2 regions of the Streptococcus sp. P25B114 genome follow, and region 1 is predicted to be linked to the other one. Evidence: predicted binding sites of a transcription regulator. Region 1 holds the regulator's gene; the other holds the start of a gene.
The links. The regulator Rex, encoded in region 1, represses fermentation and respiration genes when NADH is low (regulators of the CRP and FNR family bind a similar motif). The targets are predictions, from matches to a motif close to TTGTGAANTANTTCACAA.
Positions count from the first base shown of each region.

Region 2: adhE (bifunctional acetaldehyde-CoA/alcohol dehydrogenase) is a predicted target of Rex. The motif match lies at 3,448-3,465, and genes of this name have one in related genera.

Region 1 covers NZ_JBRKNW010000016.1:29,112-37,166, forward strand. Annotated here, with positions in the region: gene ACVC7T_RS08415 (L-lactate dehydrogenase) at 1-370, opposite strand, end outside; gene gyrA (DNA gyrase subunit A) at 563-3,019, shown strand; gene ACVC7T_RS08425 (class A sortase) at 3,019-3,762, shown strand; gene radC (RadC family protein) at 3,837-4,517, shown strand; gene ACVC7T_RS08435 (redox-sensing transcriptional repressor Rex) at 4,562-5,203, opposite strand; gene ACVC7T_RS08440 (DUF4649 family protein) at 5,415-5,615, opposite strand; gene ACVC7T_RS08445 (DUF1831 domain-containing protein) at 5,617-5,961, opposite strand; gene ACVC7T_RS08450 (cysteine desulfurase family protein) at 5,963-7,078, opposite strand; gene ACVC7T_RS08455 (ribose-phosphate diphosphokinase) at 7,094-8,055, opposite strand, start outside.
Region 2 covers NZ_JBRKNW010000017.1:20,656-28,710, forward strand. Annotated here, with positions in the region: gene ACVC7T_RS08620 (YhgE/Pip family protein) at 1-2,022, shown strand, start outside; gene ACVC7T_RS08625 (phosphatidylglycerophosphatase A family protein) at 2,064-2,555, opposite strand; partial or broken gene ACVC7T_RS08630 (thiamine pyrophosphate-dependent enzyme) at 2,842-3,300, shown strand; gene adhE (bifunctional acetaldehyde-CoA/alcohol dehydrogenase) at 3,553-6,204, shown strand; gene ACVC7T_RS08640 (PH domain-containing protein) at 6,626-6,991, shown strand; gene ACVC7T_RS08645 (hypothetical protein) at 7,015-7,221, shown strand; gene thrC (threonine synthase) at 7,325-8,055, shown strand, end outside.

The DNA of each region.
Region 1 (8,055 bases):
TAGCAGCGACGAGGAAGATACCGTCGAAACCAGACTTAACGATTTCAGAAACGATTTGTTGGTTGATACGGAGGTTTTTCTCTACCAATTCAAGGCGAGTTTCACCTGGTTTTTGTGGCAAACCTGCTGTCAAGACAACAAGGTCAGCATCGTGAGCATCAGAGTACTCAGCAGAATAAATTTTCTTTGGTGAAGTGAAGGCCAAAGCGTGGCTCAAATCTTCCGCGTCACCTTGTGTACGGTCCTTATTGATATCAATGATACCCAATTCTTGACCAATACCTTGGTTGACAAGGGCATAAGCATAAGCTGAACCTACGGCACCATCACCGACAAGGATCACTTTTTTGTGTTGTTTAGTTGCAGTCATCTTCTAAACATCTCCTTAGTTTTATTTAGGGGGCATGTTGTCCCCTGACCACATTCCATTCTAGCACTTTTCCTGTGGTTTGTCACTTGGAAATAGGGACTTGAAAATGTTTACATAGCAATTCCCAAGTCAGAAAAGAGCCCCAGAATATGGTATAATAGTAGTAAGAATGCAGTTGAAATGAGGCATAGAATGCAAGATAAAAACTTAGTGACGGTGAATCTGACCAACGAAATGAAAAGCTCATTCATTGACTATGCGATGAGTGTCATTGTTTCTCGTGCACTGCCAGATGTGCGTGACGGTCTTAAGCCGGTTCATCGCCGTATTTTGTATGGAATGAATGAATTGGGAATCACTCCTGACAAGCCCCATAAGAAATCTGCCCGTATCACGGGTGATGTTATGGGTAAATACCATCCGCATGGGGATGCTGCCATCTATGAGGCCATGGTCCGTATGGCCCAGTGGTGGAGCTATCGTCACATGCTGGTTGATGGTCACGGGAACTTTGGTTCCATGGACGGGGACGGTGCCGCTGCCCAGCGTTACACTGAAGCTCGGATGAGCAAGATTGCGCTAGAAATGCTGCGCGATATTAACAAAAATACCGTTAATTTCGCGGACAACTATGATTCCAGCGAGCGTGAGCCAGAGGTATTGCCAGCACGATTCCCCAACCTTTTGGTCAACGGGACGACAGGTATCGCCGTTGGTATGGCGACCAATATTCCGCCGCATAATCTGGGTGAAACCATTGACGCGGTCAAGCTGGTTATGGACAATCCAGAAGTCACCACTCGTGAAATTATGGAGGTTTTACCGGGGCCTGACTTTCCAACGGGAGCCCTGGTTATGGGTAAATCAGGTATTCACCGTGCTTACGAGACTGGTAAGGGATCGATTACCCTGCGCTCGCGCACGGAGATTGAAGAATATGGCAATGGCCGTGAGCGGATTGTCGTAACGGAATTTCCTTATATGGTCAATAAATCCAAGGTTCAAGAACATATCGTTCGCTTGGTGCAGGAAAAACGGATTGATGGTATTACCGCGGTCCGTGATGAGTCCAACCGTGAGGGTGTTCGATTCGTCATTGAGGTGCGTCGTGATGCCTCTGCCAACGTGATTTTGAACAATCTCTTCAAGCAGACCCAGCTCCAAACCAACTTTAGTTTCAACATGTTGGCTATTCAAAATGGTGTTCCGAAAATCCTTTCTGTTCGTCAGATTTTGGAATCCTATATCGAGCATCAAAAAGAAGTAGTAACCCGTCGGACCCAGTTTGACAAGGAGAAGGCTGAGGCACGTGCCCATATTTTAGAAGGCTTGCTGATTGCGCTGGATCATATTGACGAGGTTATTCGTATCATCCGCAATTCGGAAACGGATGCTATTGCCCAAGCAGAATTGATGGCCAAATTCAATCTTTCAGAGCGTCAGAGCCAGGCTATTCTGGATATGCGTCTCCGTCGTCTGACAGGATTGGAACGTGATAAGATTCAGTCTGAATATGATGAATTGATAGCTTTGATTGCTGATTTGGCGGATATTTTGGCCAAGCCAGAGCGTGTGATTCTCATCATCAAGGAAGAGCTGGACGAAGTGAAGCGCAAGTATGCGGATGAACGTCGGACAGAATTGATGGTCGGTGAGGTCTTGTCACTAGAAGACGAGGACTTGATTGAAGAGGCAGATGTCTTGATTACCTTGTCAAACCAGGGCTATATCAAGCGTTTGGCCCAGGATGAATTCCACGCTCAGAAACGTGGTGGACGCGGTGTTCAGGGGACAGGTGTCAAGGACGACGACTTTGTCCGTGAACTGGTGTCAACCAGCACCCATGACCGTCTGCTCTTCTTTACCAACAAAGGCCGTGTTTACCGTCTGAAAGGTTACGAAATTCCTGAATACGGTCGGACCGCCAAGGGCTTGCCAGTGGTCAATCTCCTCAAACTGGAGGAAAATGAGTCCATCCAGACCATTATCAATGTGACCAAGGAGCAGGAAGATGGCCATTATCTCTTCTTTGCGACTCGTCAGGGGATTGTCAAACGTACCAGCGTGTCCGAATTTGGCAATATCCGTCAAAATGGTCTCAAGGCTCTGAATTTGAAAGAAGATGATGAACTCATCAATGTTTTCTTGACAGATGGTCAGGCAGACGTCATTATGGGAACCAAGTTTGGCTATAGTGTACGCTTTACGGAGACAGCTGTCCGCGGTATGAGCCGTATTGCAACGGGTGTCAAAGGGATTACCCTGCGAGACGGTGACCAGGTGGTCGGAGCGACCATGATTTCCGATGACCAGGAAGTTCTGGTGCTATCCGAGAAGGGCTTTGGCAAACGGACGCCTGCGAGTGAGTATCCGACAAAAGGTCGTGGTGGTAAGGGAATTATCACCATGAAAGTGGCAGAAAAGAATGGTCCATTGGCTGGATTGATTACGGTGTCAGGTACTGAGGACATCATGGTGATTACAGATACAGGTGTCATTATTCGGACCAGCGTTGCCAATATTTCGCAAACAGGTCGTTCGACTATGGGTGTCAAGGTAATGAAACTGGATCAGGAAGCGAAAATCATGACCTTTGCACTGGTTGATGCCGCAGAAGGCGAAGAAAATACGGAAGAAGAGGATAAGTAATGACAAAGGATAAGAAAAGGAAAGCAAGACGGGGGTCATGGTTGAGAAATCTTGCAGTGGGTCTCCTAATGCTCATCTCGCTAGCCTTGATTTTCAACACATCTATCCGCAATATGATGATTGCCTGGAACAGTAATAAGTATCAGGTAACCAAAGTATCCAAGGAAGAAATTGCTAGCAATAAAGAGGTGGACACTACATTTGATTTTGCTCAAGTAGAATCTATCTCTACGGAAGCAGTTATGAAGGCCCAGTGGGAAGCGCAGCAGCTGCCAGTTATTGGAGGGATTGCTATCCCAGATTTGAAGATTAACTTGCCAATTTTTAAAGGTCTTTCAAACGTTGCCCTCATGTATGGAGCGGGCACCATGAAAGAAACGCAAGAAATGGGTAAAGGCAACTATTCGCTAGCCAGCCACCATATTTTTGGTATGGCTGGAGCCAGTGAAACTCTCTTTTCTCCTCTTGAAAATGCCAAAGAGGGGATGAAGATTTATTTGACTGACAAGGAAAACGTCTATGTTTATAATGTGAAAAGTGTTCAGTCAGTGACGCCTGATAGTGTCTATGTCATCGATGATGTTGAAGGGCAAAATGAGATTACGCTGGTTACCTGTGAAGACTTGGCTGCCACCATGCGGACCATTGTTAAGGGCGACTTAGAAGAAGTGATTCCTTATGACCAGGCTGATGGTGAAACACTCAAATACTTTGAACAAACATATAATCAGGTTCAACTATAAATTGATTTGTCAAAAGGGTAGAATTTCTATCCTTTTTTCAATTTTTTTACGAACAGATAGGTGAGGAGGATTTTATGTATCAAATTGATTTTAAGGAAGAAGCACTGATGCCCCGTGAACGCTTGTTAGAATTGGGGCCGGAACGCCTGAGTAACCAGGAACTCCTGGCTATTTTCATCCGTACGGGTACAAAAAAGGAGCCGGTTTCTATCTTGTCCAACAATCTACACAATCAGCTGGAAAATCTGGCGGCTCTAAGGGATTTGTCTATTGAGGAATTGCAGAGCTTGACTGGGATTGGTCGGGTCAAGGCGATTGAGATAAAGGCCATGATTGAGCTTGGTAAGCGCATCAATCAGTCTGAGATTTTGCTCAACGATCGTATTTTGGGTAGTGAAAAACTGGGGCGTAAAATGATTCAGGAGATTGGACAGCAGAAGCAGGAGCATCTGGTCGCCATCTATCTCAACACTCAGAATCAGGTCATCCACCAAAAAACAGTCTTTATCGGCAGTGTCAATCGCAGTATTGCAGAGCCCAGGGAGATTTTGCACTATGCAGTCAAGTGTATGGCGACCTCGATTATCATCGTTCACAATCATCCGTCAGGCTCTGTACAGCCGAGTAAAAACGATTTGCTCTTTACTGAAAATTTGAAGAATTCTTGTGAGACTTTGGGTCTGGTTCTCTTGGATCATCTGATTGTCGGGCAGAAGGACTATTATTCTTTCAGGGAAGAGAGTGAATTATTTTAGTATCAAAAAACAGGGCTAGTCGAAACTAACCCTGTTTTGCTCTCTTATTCGCCTTTTCTCATAAAATACAGGAGTGTTTGCAGTTCGCTGGTCAAATCCACATATTGGACAACCACATCTTTTGGTACAGAGAGGTTAACTGGTGAGAAGCTGAGGATTCCTTTGACACCGGACTCAACTAGCACATCAGCTACTTCCTGGGCTTTAACACTTGGGACGGTCAAGATGGCAGTTTGTGAATCAGCTTCGGCAATCCGTTCCTTCAATTCAGAAATGGCATAGATTGGAATAGATTCATCAACTGTGCCCACAGCTGGATTATCATCTGCTTCAAAAGCCATAACAATCTTCATTTTGTTTCGCTCGTGGAACTTATAGTGGAGTAGGGCACGTCCCATGTTACCAACCCCTATGAGCATAACGTTGGTGATGGAATTGTCATTTAAAATTTCAGCAAAAAATTCCATCAATTTTTGGACGTCATAGCCAAAACCACGGCGACCTAGTTCACCGAAATAAGAAAAATCACGGCGGACAGTTGCAGAGTCAATTCCGATAGCTTCTGCAATATCTTTTGAGCTAGCCTTTTCAATATTGCTAGCGTGGAATCGCTTGAAAATGCGGTAATATAAGGAAAGTCGCTTGGCCGTGGCCCGGGGGATGTCAGTGTTTTTAATGTTCTTCACTCTTTTCTCCTTCTAGCTGTAGGACACCGGTTACTGGTCAAATAGATTTCACAATCTTTTGTAAATCGTATCAAAACTTTGCAAGGGATTGCAAAATCGATAACATCACTATCAGCTTGTTTGTTAGTTCACTTCTTTCTTATATTTTAGTCTATGTTTGTGAAAAAATCAACAGATTGATTTGAAAAAAAGACCAAACAACTTGGTCTTTCTATAGGGTTTGAAAATAGCGATAGAGATCTCCGACGGTGCCTTGGAAGTCAAGAGCTTGTCCGTCCTTGAGAATGCGGGTAACAGGGTAATAATCTGGTAGGGTGACACAGCCTGCAAAGGCCAATTTAGCCTCATCCAGATTATCAAATTGTTGAACTCGTTCTAGTTTGTAGGCATCAGTGTAGTAGATTTCAATCATCTTAGGCCTCTTTTGTAAATATATCTCGGTCGACCAGGCTATCCATGAGGAAGTAGAATTTTTCCTGAATAACTGGATTGCTGCCTGGTTTAAAAATGTTAATCAAACGAAGACCAGACTTGTCTGTGATGTTGATTTTGAAACCAGTCAAATCTTGGTTGATGATAATTTTCAAGAGGAAACCTTGCCCAGAATTGGGAACTTCTTCTAGTAGGCGTTCCAGCTGATAGTGACCAGCCTTGGTTTGCTCAAAGGTATTGTCACGCAGGGTGTATTTTTTGATACCCGAGCTGATATGATAGGTAAACTTACAATCTTTTAAGCGTACAGTTTTTTCAAATGCCATTTTATCCTCCTATTATCTTGTGTAATTCAGTGATGAGTGCATCAATATCAGCAGTCGTATTGCTTTCTGAGAAACTGATGCGGATGGATTCTTTCAGTCGTGGAGAATCTTTTCCATACATAGCCTCAAGGACATGACTGTTTTGTACAACACCTGCTGTGCAGGCAGAACCACTTGAAACTGCGATTCCGGCTAGATCTAGGCGCATGAGTACCTGCTCATTGAGTTGACCAGGAAAGCCAAGATTGATGATATGAGGAAGGTAGTCGCCAGTTTGATTGATGTAGTAGTCGGTGTCGGCCAGGTGGTGGATGAGGTGTTCTTTTAGGGAAGTGATGTATTGAAAATCTTGGTCCCTTTTAGCAGTTTGCTCTTTGAGGGCTGTGGCCATCGCTGCAATGGCAGGGAGGTTTTCTGTTCCTGCACGATGTTGATTTTCTTGCTTACCGCCATGTATGAGTGCATCAAATTTAGGCAATCTTGAATAGAGGAAACCAATACCTTTTGGGCCATGAAATTTATGGGCAGCAGCAGATAGGAAATCAATCCCCAGTTCTTCAGGCTGGACAGGCAATTTTCCCATGACCTGTACTGCATCAACATGGAAAACTGCCTGGTGGTCTGCTAGTAACTGTCCAATTTCTTGTATAGGGAGCAGTTGGCCAGTTTCATTATTGGCAAACATGGTGCTGACCAGAATGGTGTCTGGTCTAAGTGCATCTTTGATCTGCTGGGCTGTGATGATTTGGTCGATTGGCTGGATATAGGTCACTTCAAAGCCAAAGCGTTCCTCCAGATACTGCATGGTATGGAGGACTGCATGGTGTTCAATGGCAGTAGTGATAAGGTGTTTGCCCTTGTCTTGATGGGCCAGAGCATAGCCTTGAATGGCTAAATTATTGGCCTCAGAGCCTCCAGATGTGAAGATTAAGTTATCAGGACGGACCGACAAGATATCAGCTATATCCTGTCGTGCCTGTCTGAGAACCTGATTAGCCTTGCGACCAGCACCGTGGATGCTAGACGGATTGCCATAGATGTCTGCAGCGACTTCCGTCATCCGTTCTAGGGCAGCCGGTGACAGGGCAGTCGTAGCTGCATTATCTAAATAAATCAAGTGTAACTCCTAGTTTTATTTAAGTGGGCTGTTAAATTTGAAAAGTGGGCTCAATGGCTGGTGTTCTTGAATGCGGTGGATAGCGTCAGCAATCAAGTCGCTAGCCGTAATGAAAGCAATATTATTAGGATGTTGTTCCTTGCTGGCTACAGAGTCTGTGACCAAAATTTCCTTGATAGGAGAGTTGTCCAAGAGTTCCGCAGCAGTCCCAGCGAAAAGTCCATGACTGGCAACGGCGTAAATTTCAGTTGCGCCACCGTCTTGAACAATTTTAGATGCTTGAGAGAAAGTGCGGCCTGTATTTAGAATATCGTCGACCAGGATGGCTTTCTTCCCAGCAACATCACCGATGATATAGCCTTCGGCACGTTCCGAATCGTCTTGGGCGTAGTCAATGATAGCAATCGGTGCATTCAAAAATTCTGCGATGTTACGAGCGCGCTTGATTCCTGAATTTTTGGGACTAACGATGACCACATCGTCGTTGCAGAGGCCTTTTTCCATGTAGTAGGACGCAAAGAGTGGCTCTGTCAGGAGATTATCCACTGGAATATCAAAGAAACCTTGAATCTGTGATGCGTGGAGGTCCAGGGTCAGAACGCGGTCGACACCGGCTTTTACCAACATATTTGCTACTAGTTTAGCAGTGATTGGTTCGCGTGGAGAGGCTGTGCGGTCTTGACGAGCGTAGCCAAAATACGGCATGACAGCGGTAATGGTGTTGGCAGAGGCACGCTTACAAGCGTCAATCATAATCAAGAGTTCCCACAAGTGATTGTTGACTGGGTAGCTAGTTGATTGGATGATATAGACATCAACACCACGGACTGATTCCTCAATGTTAATCTGGATTTCACCGTCAGAAAATTGACGTGAAGACATTTTTCCAAGAGGAATACCGGCTGATTCTGCAATTTTTTCAGCGATATCACGGTTACTGTTGAGCGAGAATAATTTAATGTTATGTTCACCAAGTG
Region 2 (8,055 bases), on a different contig from region 1:
GAAAAATTGAAAGCGTCTGTTTCAGAGACGATTACTGAAACATACACCTCGGCTGTTTTTGACAGCATGGGAGAGATTCAAAACGGCATGGTTGAGGCAGCAGATGGAAGCCAACAATTGACAGATGGAGCTAGTCAATTAGAAACCGGAAGTCAGACTCTATCATCAGGCTTATCTACCTTATCTTCATCAGGTCAATCACTGGTGACAGGAGCAAACCAATTGGCTACTGGGGTTGTGTCTTATACAGATGGAGTCAATCAGGCTGCTTCAGGAAGTCAAACACTTTCCAGTGGCTTAACCACCTATACAAATGGGGTAGCTAGTCTTGCTTCAGGTGCGGAGCAATTAAATGCCAATTCCTCTCAGCTCATCGCTGGGGTGGGACAATTGCAATCAGGAGCCAGTCAGGTTGAACAACTGGTAACAGGGGCCAATCAATTGCAGACAGGCTTGGAGCAACTCGCTAGTTCAACTAGTTTGTCTGCTGAACAGTCTAGTCAGATACAAGCACTCTTGACAGGGCTTCCACAGTTGCAGGCGGCCATCAATCAATTAAATGATAGCCTATCAAGTATCGGAGGACTTACAGTAGATACAAGCAGTTTATCCAATCTCTTGACAGAGATGGGGAGCCAAACTCAAGGATTGTTGACAGCAGCGCAAGCGGATAAAACAGCCAGCATTGAAGCCTTGCAAGCAACGGCTACCTATCAAAACTTGACAGCTGATCAGCAAGCTGAATTGGTTGGTGCCCTTCAAAATTCACCTTCGACAACAGTGACATTAGCCCAAACGATTCTGGGTCAATTGTCGCAACTCAGTCAAGCCCTATCAAGCTTGCAAAGTCTTTCTGGCATGGCAACACAAATGAGCCAGCTTCAATCAGCTGTCGGTCAGATCAACACGGCTGCCAATCAAGCATTGCCAGGGGCTACAACAGCCATTGAAAACCTATCAAGTGGCTTGAGTCAGGTCAACACCGCCTTGAACCAACAAGTTCTACCAGGAACTCAGGCGCTAACAGGTGGAGTAAGTCAACTTCAAACGCAACTGTCAAGTGGAGCTAGTCAGCTTATGTCAGGGGTGACAGCCTATACCGCAGGTGTTGCCCAATTAGCAGAGGGCGGAGCTCAGTTGGTTGCGAATAATAGTAGCATCCAATCAGGAGGTAGCCAGTTAACATCAGGATTGGCAACCTTGGCATCCAACTCCAGTCAACTTGTCAGCGGTTCAGGACAACTGGCTTCTGGTAGTCAGCAATTGATTGCTGGTGCAGATCAATTAGCTAGTGGCGGTCAAACCTTGACAAGCGGTATTTCCAGTCTTCGTACAGGTAGTGAAACCCTAACGAATTCACTCAGCTCAGCCAGTCAACAACTATCAGTCGTCTCTGTAGAAGACAAAAATGCACAAGCAGTTTCTCAACCAGTCACCTTGGAACACAGTGACCAAGATGATGTGAAGACCAACGGAGTCGGCATGGCTCCTTACATGGTGTCTGTTGCCCTAATGGTTGCAGCCTTATCAGCGAATGTAATTTTTGTCAAACACATTGATAATCGTTCCTACAAAAATCGTTGGGATTGGGCTAAAGGGAAACTCTTATTGAATGGTGCAATTGCCAGCCTAGCGGCACTGATTTTATATGGAGTTCTTCTGTTAATTGGGATTGATCCGGCTCATCCAATGGCAACCTTGGGATTAATCCTTTTGACCTCATGGACCTTTATGGCACTCGTTACAGCCTTGGTGGGCTGGAATAACCGGTTCGGTTCCTTTGCAAGTTTAATTATCTTGTTATTGCAACTGGGTTCAAGCGCCGGTACCTATCCAATCGAACTTAGCCCACGCTTCTTCCAAGTCATTCAGCCTTATCTTCCAATGACCTATTCTGTTTCAGGTCTTCGTCAAACCATTTCTATGGTTGGAAATAGTAGTCATCAAGTTTGGATGCTGAGCCTCTTCTTAATAGGCTTCATGGGATTCGGTCTCTTGATTTATAATCAAAAAAATGAATAATAATAAAACCAACTGCTCTATGTGAACAGTTGGTTTTTCAGTTAATTTTGGTTGGTAATTGCACTTTTATCGGGGTCGTTATGTGCGATTCGACTAGCAGCAGCGGCTGCAATTGCACAAACGATATCATCAAGAAATGTATGACAATGCTGGCCGTCTTTGCTATTGAGCTCAGAGATGATGCCGGGCTTGGACTTGTCCAGAAAGCCATAGTTGGTAAAACCGATAGTCCCGTAGAGATTGACGATGGAGAGACCGAGGATTTCATCAATTCCGTAGAGTCCTTCGTCATTCATGAGGACGGATTGAAGGGGTTGGGATACCAAGCCCTGTTCAGCCAATTTGTCTATTTCAATCCCCGTCACGATAGCATTTTGTACCTCGCGTTTTTCTAGGACGGCCTGAACATTTTCTAAACACTCCGCAAATTCCAGGTCAGGAATGTATTTGTTTTGCAGGTGCATGACCAATTCGGCAATGCGCTCGAGTGGTACGCCACGTTCGTCTAGTAGGGTTAGTGCTTGTGTTTTCATCTTATTAACGTCATTTAGTTTTTCTTTTATTACTTCGTTAGCTCGGTTTGCCTAACCCCAGTTATGCATACACCTCGCTGCCTAGTACTAAAAGTAAACTAAAAGACTTTACCTCCTTTATTCATTAGGGAATTATTTTCCTTCCAAGATTGATTGTACCGTTTGTGGCGGTGATGGTCAATTTATTTTTGCTGTCTTTATTGCCAACGGTAAGACTCTGCTTGTCGTCAGTCACCGTCACCTTTTGGTCTTTGTAAACATCCTCTGGGAAAATGCCGAATTCTTTGACGGTGCCTTCAACATGTCTTATCCAGACGTCGTGACCAACGTTCAGTACAATCTGCCTGTCATCAATATTGTCTTTGCTAATACAGAGTACGGATATATTAAGAATAAATACGAGGACACCAACAAACACCTCTTCGGTACAGACTTTATTGATGTTGATTATGCCAAAATTGGTGAAGCCCAAGGTGCCGTTGGTTACACTGTTCGTCGGATTGAAGAAATGGACGAAGTCATGCGCAAGGCGGTTGAGGACAATAAAAACGGTAAAACGGTCGTCATTGATGCCAAAATTACCAAAGAACGTCCAATACCTGTAGAGTCCATGAAGTTGGACCCAGCTCTCGCTTCTGAAGAAGAAATCGCAGCCTTCAAAGAACGCTACGAAGCAGAAGAATTGGTGCCATTCCGCATCTTCTTGGAAGAAGAAGGCTTGGAAAGTCACACTGTTAAAAAATAAAGAAGAACAAGACGGCTTTTAGCACGATTAAGAAAGATTTTAGATGAAGAGCTTGGCTTAGTTGCCTGGCTCTTTTTGTTGCTCAATTAAATGTCCAGCCAGAAATAATTTGTCCTTCTTTACTATTTCAAAAATTTTTTAAAAAACTTGTGAAAAATTTAACAAAAAGACTTTACAAAACAAAAAACTTAGTGTACAATAACATTGTGAAAAAGTTAACAAAATGATTAACGGAATTTTTGGAGGAATATCATGGCTGATAAAAAAGTAGTATCACCAGAAGAAAAATTGGCAGAAGCTCGTGCACACGTTGATGAGCTTGTACAAAAAGGGCTTGTGGCTCTGGAAGAATTTCGTCTTCTCAATCAAGAGCAGGTTGACTACATCGTTGCGAAAGCGTCAGTAGCTGCCTTGGATCAACACGGCGTCTTGGCTATGCATGCCCATGAAGAAACTGGTCGCGGTGTCTTTGAAGACAAGGCGACTAAAAACCTCTTCGCCTGCGAACACGTTGTGAACAACATGCGTGGTGTCAAAACTGTTGGCGTGATTGAAGACGACGAAGTAACTGGTTTGACCTTGATTGCTGAGCCAGTGGGGGTTATCTGTGGGGTTACTCCAACAACCAACCCAACTTCAACAGCCATCTTCAAATCATTGATTGCTCTTAAAACACGTAACCCAATCGTCTTTGCCTTCCACCCATCTGCACAAGAATCATCAGCACACGCGGCCCGTGTTGTCTATGAAGCAGCTGTAGCAGCAGGTGCACCTGAAAACTGTATCCAATGGATTACAAAACCATCGATGGAAGCAACTTCAGAGTTGATGAAGCACGACGGTATCGCAACAATTCTTGCGACAGGTGGTAACGCAATGGTGCGTGCAGCTTACTCTTGCGGCAAACCAGCACTTGGAGTAGGTGCGGGTAACGTTCCTGCCTATGTTGAAAAATCAGCAAACATCCGTCAAGCTGCTCATGATATCGTCATGTCTAAGTCATTTGACAACGGTATGGTGTGTGCTTCTGAACAAGCGGTTATCGTGGATAAAGACATCTATGATGAATTCGTGGCAGAATTCAAATCATACCACACTTACTTTGTCAATAAAAAAGAAAAAGCCCTTCTGGAAGAATTCTGCTTTGGCGTGAAGGCTAACAGCAAAAACTGTGCAGAAGGAAAATTGAATGCGGACATCGTAGGTCGTCCAGCTGCATGGATTGCAGAGCAAGCTGGCTTCAAAGTACCAGAAGGGACCAACATCTTGGCGGCTGAAGTGGCTGAAATCGGTGAAAAAGAGCCATTGACACGTGAAAAATTGTCACCAGTTATCGCTGTCTTGAAAGTAGAAGGTCGTGAAGAAGGTCTGGAAGCAGCACGTCAAATGGTTGAATTCCATGGTCTTGGACACTCAGCAGCTATCCACACAGCGGATGCAGATTTGGCAAAAGAGTTCGGTACGCGTGTAAAAGCTATCCGTGTTATCTGGAACTCTCCATCAACCTTCGGTGGTATTGGTGATGTTTACAATTCCTTCCTTCCATCTCTTACCTTGGGATGTGGTTCTTATGGACGCAACTCTGTGAGTGACAACGTAAGTGCCCTTAACTTGCTCAACATCAAGAAAGTAGGAAGACGGAGAAATAACATGCAGTGGTTTAAAGTTCCATCAAAAATTTACTTTGAACGTGATTCTATTCAATACTTGCAAGTAATGGCAAATGTTGAGAAAGTCATGATTGTAGCCGATGAAGTCGTTGTGAAACTTGGATTTGTTCAACGTGTGATTGAGCAGTTGCAACTTCGCTCAAACAAAGTCATGTACACCGTCTTCTCAGATATTGAACCAGATCCAGATATCACAACAGTTGAACGCGGTGCAGAAGCAATGAAAGCCTTCAAACCAGATACAATCATCGCAATCGGTGGTGGTTCTGTAATGGATGCTGCGAAAATCATGTGGCTCTTCTACGAGCAACCACAAGTGGACTTCCGTGACCTTGTTCAAAAATTCATGGACATCCGCAAACGTGCATTCAAATTCCCAGAATTGGGTGAAAAAGCTAAGTACGTAGGTATCCCAACTACATCTGGTACCGGTTCAGAAGTTACGCCATTTGCCGTTATTTCTGATAAGAAAAACAACCGTAAATACCCACTTGCTGACTACTCATTGACACCAACCATTGCCATTGTTGACCCAGCATTTGTTATGAGTGTGCCTGACTTTGTAGCAGCAGATACAGGTATGGACGTTTTGACCCACGCAACAGAAGCATACGTGTCAACCGTTGCCAATGATTACACAGACGGTTTGGCTCTTCAAGCTATCAAGTTGGTCTTTGAAAACCTTGAAAAATCTGTAAAAGAAGCAGATTGGGAATCTCGTGAGAAAATGCATAACGCATCAACAATGGCAGGTATGGCCTTCGCCAACGCCTTCCTAGGTATTTCTCACTCAATGGCCCACAAACTTGGTGGACGCTTCCACACTGTTCACGGTCGTACCAACGCTATCTTGCTTCCATACGTTATCCGTTACAACGGTACTCGTCCAGCTAAGACCGCTACATGGCCTAAGTACAACTACTACCGTGCAGATGAGAAGTACCAAGACATCGCGAAAATGCTCGGACTTCCAGCTTCAACACCAGAAGAAGGTGTAGCATCTTACGCGAAAGCAGTCTATGAACTCGGCGAACGCTTGGGTATCAAGATGAACTTGAAAGACCAAGGTGTTGACGAGAAAGAACTCAAAGAATACTCTCGTGAATTGGCCCTTCTTGCTTATGAAGACCAATGTACACCTGCCAACCCACGTCTGGCGATGGTTGACCATATGCAGGAAATCATTGAAGATGCTTACTATGGTTACAAAGAACGTCCAGGACGTCTCAAGTAATGATTTTCGTCACGATTCGTCGTTAAAGCTCCCTGCTTAACTTCAGTTATGCCTGCGTCGCTTTGCCTAGACTCGTTTAGAAAATCATGACTTGATGATTTGGGATATCTTCGTTGTTGACTAGGTGAACTTGAATTCAACCGTCACCTTCGCCGCCTAGATTCTCTTAGGAAAAACTGATTTCAAAACTGAATAGGCTTAGTCTTCGTCTATCTGCCTAGAAAGACTTAGGGCTAGAACGGTTTCGGTAATCTATCTAGGTTCGTTTAGAAAATCGTTCCTCAACAACCGTTGTATAAACAAATGGACCAGCCTCCAAAACTTTCTCAAACACCAGTTTACACAAGGTAGGCTGGTGTTTTTGGTTATTGAGGAAATATTTATATTATGATATACTAAAATAAAAACAAGGAGGCCTCCTATGGCAGAATTAACCCCTTTAGCCTGGACTTTTGTCCGTGAATGTCCAGTGCCAGCTGATGTTTTTGAGATTTTATTGCCGGGTGAGGAGCCCAAGGCTGCCTATGCAACCATACGAGACAGTGCTATTTTTACCAATCGTCGCTTGATTGTCCGTGATGCACAGGGGCTAACGGGTAAAAAAGTAGAGATGTACTCGCTCCCTTACAGTTCTATCAATATGTGGTCAACGGAAAATGCAGGAAAATTCCTAGATTTCAATGCGGAAGTTGAACTCTGGACTAGGGCAGGTCATATCAAGATAAATCTGAAAAAAGGAATTGATATCAGACGCTTTGACCGCTTGATTGCGGAAGCCATTTTATAAGGCAGGATAGGAGGGGGAAGGATATGAAGAAGCAACTTGGTTTTATTTTAATTGCCGTAGCTTGTCTTGGGGCACTTTATCTTTTATTTGCTGGGGACTGGCTGCTGGCTGTTAAAGATGGTATCGATTTTGACACGCTCAGCAGCCTTCGACTTTTGAGAGGGCTAGCCTATCTGTCCCTCCTCAACTGGTCTTTCTTCGGAGGCTTGGCCTTGTTGAAGGACAAATAAAGCCTGAAAACCGAACCGCTGTTCGGTTTTTTCTCAAATCTTTCCAATTTTCTGTCAATTTATGGTAGAATAGGGGAAATAGATTTTTAGAGGATATTCGCCCATGACTTTAGTTTACCAATCCACCCGAGATGCTAACAACCGTGTTTCTGCCAGCCAGGCTATCTTGCAGGGCTTGGCGACAGACGGTGGTCTCTTTACACCGCTTTCTGCACCAGCAGTTGACTTGAATTTTGACCAGCTCAAGGACGCTTCCTACCAAGAAGTGGCGAAGCTGATTTTGTCTGCCTTCCTAGATGATTTCACGGCAGATGAGCTGGATTACTGTATCACCAATGCCTACGACAGCAAGTTTGATACGCCAGATATTGCCCCAGTGGTAAAACTAAAGGGCCAATACAACCTGGAGCTCTTCCGTGGTTCGACCATTGCCTTTAAGGATATGGCTCTGTCTATCCTGCCTTATCTGATGACGACAGCCGCCAAAAAGCATGGTCTGGAAAATGAAATTGTCATCCTGACCGCGACTTCTGGCGATACTGGGAAGGCGGCCATGGCAGGTTTTGCGGATGTGCCTGGCACCCGTATCGTGGTCTTTTATCCACGTGACGGTGTTTCCAAGGTGCAAGAACTACAGATGACGACCCAGACTGGTGATAATACTCATGTTGTAGCTATTGACGGTAATTTTGATGATGCCCAAACAGCGGTCAAATACATGTTCAACGATGTGGATTTGCGTGAAAAATTGACCGCTAAGAAACTACAATTTTCATCAGCCAACTCTATGAACATCGGCCGTCTGGTGCCTCAGATTGTCTACTATGTCTACGC